One region of the Streptosporangium sp. NPDC049248 genome, then DNA from elsewhere that is predicted to be linked to it. Evidence: riboswitches for the same ligand, from Rfam matches in the RefSeq annotation. Region 1 holds a riboswitch; each other region holds the start of a gene.
The links. A riboswitch is a leader RNA that binds a small molecule or an ion and turns the genes downstream of it on or off. The one in region 1 is predicted to bind cyclic di-AMP.

Region 1 (2,245 bases):
GAACTGGACCTTGCCGGAGAATGCGTCGCCCACCACCCAGGTCACGCCCCGGCGCGGCCTGGGCATGTCCGGCCGCGCGGCGGTGAGCTCCAGGCCCGGCGGCAGGGTGAGACGCCCGAGCTCGCGCCCGGTGGCGGCCAGCGGGCGGAGGCTCGCCCTGGGCACGAGGTGGCTGCGGGCACCGAGCAGCCCCGCGTGGTGGGCCTCCACGGCGCAGAGCATCTGCAGCGGGGATTCCACCCAGGCGATGGCCGAACCCTGATCCCGCGCGTGGTCTCGACCGTCCTCCACGCCGGGTGATGACCCGTTCACGACTGACCCAAGCTAACCCGGTGGCCTTAAGCGCCGGGGAACCACGGGTGAACAGCCGCCCACGCGTGCTCGCGCGGCCTTTCCGAACCTCAGGACATCAAGGCGCCGGCGTATCACCGGATCGGGAGTTCGTCATCGGAAGCCCGTCGAGGACACGGCCGGCTCCCGATCCGGCTGGGAGCCGAGGGCTCGCCCTCCCACCGGCGGTCGCCGAGCCTCGTTCGGGCTTTTGGGGTAGAGGGACGCACTCGCTCCATACTTTTTACCATCGAATGTTTGTTCTAAGTAATTGGAGTCGAACGCTCTCGCCGGCGAGCCTCTCGGATCACGACATATCATCCCAGGTCAGGCGATCCATCAGCGGGTACCACTCGCCCGGATCGCCGAGGGAACAGGGGATTCCGCCCGCGGCGAGATCGCGACCCCGGCCGCGGCGGCCGGCCGGAGGACGGGCGCACCCCACCCCCTCCCCGGGCCAAGCGACCCCCCGTCCTACCCCCTCGATCTGGACGTACTACCAAGTCAGGGCAATGTGTCCTACTTGTAATCGTCTGTCCGAGTGACGTACGTTCGTCCTGTTCGTGGCAAATGTCTGGGTCTGTATAGGTCTAAGCATTGCCGTCACATTGCCCGACCGTGTTCCACCTGGGCGGAGCCCCTCCGCCCGCGGTGAGCACGGCCGCCGAATCCGCGAAGTCTGCGGAACCGGGGAACCACGTTCCTGGGGTGAATCAGCGCGTTCTCGCGCCGTAGGGCACTTCCCAGCCCGAACCCGTCAGCTAACCCGGTAGGCGGTATGGAAGCGAAGCAAGGAGTCGACCCCGGTATGACCAAGCACCGCCTCACCCCCACCCTCAGCGCCCCCCGCGTGGCGAGCGCCCTCCTGGGCGCCTGCGTCGTCCTGGCGACCGGCTCCGTGGGCTCCGCCGCCCTGGCCGACAGCCGTCCCGCCCTGAACACGCCGCCCGCCGACGCGAAGGTCTCCGAGGTCTCGCAGAACAGGCCCGCGAGCACCCCGCTCGAGATCGCGGCCGAGAGGCTGCCCAAGGTCTCCGCCGCACAGGTCCTGGACCTCGCCGCCAAGCAGATCGGCGTCCGCGAGAACTCCCAGGGCGGCGGGACCAAGTTCCACTCGTGGTACATGTCCTCCCCGCGCGCCAAGGAGACCGTCGCCCGTGACGGCGGCAGCATCCAGGGCTACGCCAACGCCCCCTGGTGCGCGATGTTCGTCTCCTGGGTCGGCGAGATGGCCGGCATCCGGCCCACGATGGGCTGGGACGCCTACACCGTCACCCACGCCAAGTGGTTCAAGAACAACCAGCACTGGGGCACCACCCCCACCCCCGGCGCCGTCGTCTACTTCGACTGGGCCGGTGGCAAGGACCTCGACGGCATCGACCACGTCGGCTTCGTGAAGAAGGACAACGGAGACGGCACGATCACCACGATCGAGGGTAACACCGGCAACGGCAACGTCGAGCAGCGCGTCCGGCCCACCTCGCAGGTCGTGGGTTACGGCTACCCGGTCTACGCCGACTGATCCACCCCTCGCCCGCGCCGTCCCCCGGTGACGCGGCCACTCCGCACCGCCTGGACCCGCCCGATCCAGGCGGTGCGCGCCGTCCGGCGACCACCGGACGGCTCGAACGCCGTCAGGGGCGCCGCTCGACCGAGCGGCGCCCCTGACGGCGTTCCGCCCCCGGCGCCCTGCCGCCTGACCCGGGCACTAATGCCCCGACTGTATGTCCGTGGGATGGGAGCGCTCCCAAATGCCCTCATGCGAGGTATATCACCTTTTCAAGCTCTTAGTCCCCCGCAAACCAGTCAGATGTAACGGTTGAGTTTCGGCATATTGACGTCCCGGTTGCCCATCGTCCACTCTTCGTGGGAGCGCTCCCAAAGCACATTGAGGAACTACCGCACCGCGAGGCCG
Region 2 (2,245 bases), on a different contig from region 1:
CCGACTAGCGGCAGGCAAAGGATTCACCGAGGTGGCCGTCGCCCCGCACCGCGGGGCGACGGCCACCTTTCGTCTCGATATGTGAGAAGTGTGTACGCCGGGCGAGACGGCGTTCCGGCCGCCAGGTAGCCTGAGATGAAATGCGCCAGGTCCCAACCTGCCGCGACGGGGTCTGACAGGGGTGGGCCGGCGACTCTCCGGTGCCACGCCCAGATCACCGGTCCGTGATCCGGACCCGTGACATCAGGCCTGGTCGGAGCCCTGATCGGAGTCTCGACCATCGCCCTGCTCGCATCCGACCGAGACGAGATTCGCCATGTACGACATGTATCCCTGGAACCACGCCGAAGAGGTCAAGGACGAGGCCGCCGAGGCGCTCCAGACCGCCCTGGACCGCCGGGACAACGGTGGTTCTCCCATCCGCTGAACCGGTTCCCGGCGCCGACGGGGTTCCCTCGGCCGATCAGCCGGCGTGTCTCATCCGTCGGTCGCTAGTTTGATCTGCTCGGTCAACCTGACCCCCTGCGGATCGGGGCGCACCGCGCCGACGAAGGAGGACCGGCGCCAGGCGCTGAGCTTCTCCTCCTTGACCACGTCGCCGCTCCGCGGGGCGTGGACCATGTAGCCGGGCCTGGTGATCATGCCGACATGGCCGAGACCGCTGAAGAAGGCCAGGTCACCGGCCTTGAGGTCCTTCCAGGCGATCTTCTTGGAGAAGGCGGCGTACTGGTCGTTGGTGACGCGGGGCAGCTTGATCCCGGCGGCGCCGTAGGCGCGGAGCATCAGGCCCGAGCAGTCGAAGCCGCCGTTGCCGGTGCCACCCCAGACGTAGGGCGTGCCGCGCTTGGACATGGCCCACTTGACGGCCGTCTGCCAGGCGGGCTTGGGGGCCGCGCTCTTCAGTGCCGCCTTCAACCTGACGGTGCCGAGCGTGGGAGCCTCGGGGGAGGGGAGAGGGGAGGCGGCCAGTGCCGCCGTCGGCGCCATGGCCGAGGCCGCGAACACCGCGGCGCCTGAGACGAGGAGGGACAGGACGCGAGAGTACATCTTGCCGGACAGGATGATTCCTTCCATAAGGCCGGCCGGGTGAGCTGTCGGGCTCGGGCGTGGAGGCCGCCCTACGGCGCGAAAGCGCACCGATTCGCCCCAAGGAATCCCGTGATGGCAGCCGGGAACGCGCTCCGGGGCGGAGCGAGGTTCCCGGGGGCCCGGTGGATCCCGAAAAAAGTGGTTCCCCGGCTCCGTACGGGCCGGTAGGGGGATGGTCCGTACGGATTAGGCATCAATGTGAATGGGGAGGACGATAACGAAACCTCACGAAACGGTCAATAGGGAGCAAAAAAGGACAAAGTGATCACACGGGCGGACGTGCGGACACGTCCGAAGGGTGAGATCGGTGTTCGATCACCGAGACGGACAGGTAAGGTGCCTGCATGGATTCGCGTAACATTCGCCTGGCGGTCATCCCCGGGGACGGGATCGGAGTCGAGGTCGTCACCGAGGGCCTGAAGGTCCTCGAAGCGGTCGGCACCAAGGTGGAGACCACCACGTACGACCTCGGGGCCAAGCGCTACCACGAGACCGGTGAGACCCTGCCCGACCCGCTGCTCGACGAGCTACGCGGATACGACGCGATCCTGCTCGGCGCGGTCGGCGACCCCAGCGTGCCCCCGGGCATCCTGGAGCGCGACCTGCTGCTCAAGCTCCGCTTCCAGCTCGACCACTATGTGAACCTCCGCCCGGTCAAGCTCTTCCCCGGCGTCGAGACGCCGCTGGGCAAGGCCCGCCCCGAGGACATCGACATGATCGTCGTCCGGGAGGGCACCGAGGGCCCCTACGCCGGTGCCGGAGGGGTCATGCGCCGCGGCACGCCGCACGAGATCGCCACCCAGGAGTCGCTGAACACCGCCTACGGTGTCGAGCGCGTGGTGCGCTACGCCTTCGAGAAGGCGGTGGCCCGCCCCCGCAAGAAGCTGACGCTGGTCCACAAGACCAACGTGCTCACCTACGCCGGTGACCTCTGGGCCCGCACGTTCGACCGGATCAGCGTGGAGTACCCCGAGGTCCAGACCGACTACTGCCACGTCGACGCGGCCTCGATGTTCTTCGTCAGCCAGCCGGAGCGCTTCGACGTGATCGTCACCGACAACCTCTTCGGTGACATCCTCACCGACATCGGCGCGGCGATCGCCGGCGGCATCGGCCTGGCGGCCAGCGGCAACGTCAACCCCGACCGCACCGCGCC
Region 3 (2,245 bases), on a different contig from region 1:
CTTCGCCGCCGGCGGCGCCGCCCTCATCACCGCGGCCCTGTCCCTCTCCCTCTGGTGGAATCGCCCCCGGACACCGACCCGCTGACGTACCTGTGGCCGCAACGCCTCAGCGGTCCCCGCGGGGACGGCGCTAGTACATCGAGATGTGCGGGTGGTCGTAGTGGTTGGCGGTGATGCCGCCGCGGTTGGACATGGTTCTCCAGCCGGAGCCGTGGTTGATGCGCTGGCGCCAGATCACGTACTTCACCCCGAGCTTGGCCTTGTTCTTGATGGCCCAGGCGGCGATCTCGTCGCCGAGCCGGAGATTGGCGGCCGAGGGCATCGTGCCGCCGGTGCTCATCATGAAGTCGCAGGCGCGGCCGAGGGGGTGCTCGCCGCCGTCGTTCGCGGACCGGTAGCAACCGACCGAGTACGGGAGGTCGAAGCGTCTCTTGACGGCCTCACGCATGATCCGGGTCCGATCGGTGATGTTGTCGGCGCCGGTGGGGAGTTGCGGGGCCCAGCTGCCATCGGCGCGGCGGCCGGAGCCGACGGGGGCGAGCTGGTCGAGCTTGTTCTTGATGTCCTTGATCACGTCTTCGACCTCGTCGCGTTGGGTCTGCATCTCTCTGGCCTCCTTACCGATGTCGTCGGTGAGCTTGGCGGCCGTCTCGGTCGCCCTCTTCCTGCGTTCGAGGCTCTCGGCGAAACCCTGCAGGTGGGCGCTCTGCTGGGCGGTGAGCTGCTCCATCACCGCGGCTCCCCCCATGTCGTCGGCGAACAGCAGCGCGGGCAGGCCGCCGGTGCTGCTCTGGTAACGGAGCTGGACTATGGAGTCGACCTGTTTTTCCGCCCTGGCGTAGAGGTCCTCGGCCCTGGCCAGGTTCTGCTTGGCGACGGCCTCGGCCTTCTGCGCCTTCTTGAGGGACTCGCGCTTGGCCGCGTAGGCTTCGATCAGCGAGTCGACCTTCTTGCCGAGTTTGGCCAGCTCGGCGCGGAGCTTGGCCTCGGTCGGCTTGGGCTCCGCGCTTCCCGCGGTGGGGGCGCCGAGGGTGAACGTGGCGATCAGGCTCAAACAAAGGGCCAGAGCCGCATGCCGACGGAACGTGGGGGACGGGGCCGCCACGAACTCTCCTCTCCTTCCGCCTACCGGGTTAGCTGACGGGTTCGGGCTGGAGAACGCCCTTCCACCGAAGTGGTTTCACCCCAGGTGCGGTGGTTCCCCGGCTCCCGGGCGATGCGCCTGGGATTAGGCATATCGGCTGTTGCAGCCGATGTGGGAAGGATAGTAGTGGTAAACACAGGGTCACGCGACTTCAAGACGAGACCAATTGGTGATCAGTTCGTGACAACAGAGCGCAGAAGGTGTGCTGCCTCCTCGGGTAGCACGTCGTTCACGAAGGCGCCCATGGCCGACTCGGAGCCGGCGAGATATTTCAGCTTGTTCGGCGCGCGGCGGATGCTGAACAGCTCCATGTGCGCGTACGACAGGTCGCGACCGGTGTTGACCGGCGCCTGGTGCCAGGCCGCGATGTAGGGCATCGGCACGCCGAACAGTCCGTCGAGGCGGCGGAGCACGTCGGTGTAGAGCGGTCCGAACGCCGCGCGCTCCGCGGGCTCCAGCCCGACCAGATCGGGGACCTGCCGGTGGGGGTAGAGGTGAACCTCCACCGGCCAGCGGGCCGCGGCCGGGACGAACGCCGTCCAGTGCTCGTTCGAGGCCACCACCCGGGTCCCGGCCTCCCGCTCCGCGGCGAGCACGTCGGCGAACAGGTTGCCGCCGGTCCGCTCCCGGTGGCGCCCGGCCGCCCCGAGGGTCAGCCTGGTGCGCGGGGTCACGTAGGGGTACGCGTAGATCTGGCCGTGCGGGTGGAGCAGGGTGATGCCGATCTCGGCTCCCCGGTTCTCGAAACAGAACACCTGCTCCACGCCCGGCATCGCCGACAACTCCGCCGTACGGTCGATCCAGGCCTCCATGACCAGCTCCACCTGCTCGGGGGGGAGCATCGCGAACGAGGAGTCGTGCTCGGCGGTGAAGCAGACCACCTCACAGCGGCCGATCCCGGGGCGGACCTCACTCAACCCGCCGACCTGCTGATAGTCCCCCAGACGGGTGGAGAACGAGGGGAACCTGTTCTCGAAGACCGCCACGTCGTAGGCGGCGGAGGGGATCTCGGTGAGGTTGCCGGAGGTGGAGGGGCAGAGCGGGCACTCGCTGGCCGGAGGCAGGAAGGTGCGGCCCTGGCGGTGTCCGGCCACCGCGATC

Region 2: it holds a riboswitch for cyclic di-AMP, as region 1 does, so the genes downstream of both, AB0K21_RS06685 (C40 family peptidase) here and AB0K21_RS36605 (CHAP domain-containing protein) in region 1, are expected to answer to the same signal.
Region 3: it holds a riboswitch for cyclic di-AMP, as region 1 does, so the genes downstream of both, AB0K21_RS33205 (hypothetical protein) here and AB0K21_RS36605 (CHAP domain-containing protein) in region 1, are expected to answer to the same signal.

The regions. Positions count from the first base shown of each region.
Region 1 is NZ_JBFAQY010000030.1:92,911-95,155, forward strand. It holds gene AB0K21_RS36600 (hypothetical protein) at 1-312, opposite strand, end outside; cyclic di-AMP (ydaO/yuaA leader) riboswitch at 983-1,121, shown strand; gene AB0K21_RS36605 (CHAP domain-containing protein) at 1,139-1,852, shown strand.
Region 2 is NZ_JBFAQY010000003.1:10,195-12,439, forward strand. It holds gene serA (phosphoglycerate dehydrogenase) at 1-8, shown strand, start outside; gene AB0K21_RS06685 (C40 family peptidase) at 478-1,047, opposite strand; cyclic di-AMP (ydaO/yuaA leader) riboswitch at 1,062-1,292, opposite strand; gene AB0K21_RS06690 (3-isopropylmalate dehydrogenase) at 1,434-2,245, shown strand, end outside.
Region 3 is NZ_JBFAQY010000024.1:123,110-125,354, forward strand. It holds gene AB0K21_RS33200 (VWA domain-containing protein) at 1-85, shown strand, start outside; gene AB0K21_RS33205 (hypothetical protein) at 131-1,054, opposite strand; cyclic di-AMP (ydaO/yuaA leader) riboswitch at 1,109-1,245, opposite strand; gene galT (galactose-1-phosphate uridylyltransferase) at 1,318-2,245, opposite strand, start outside.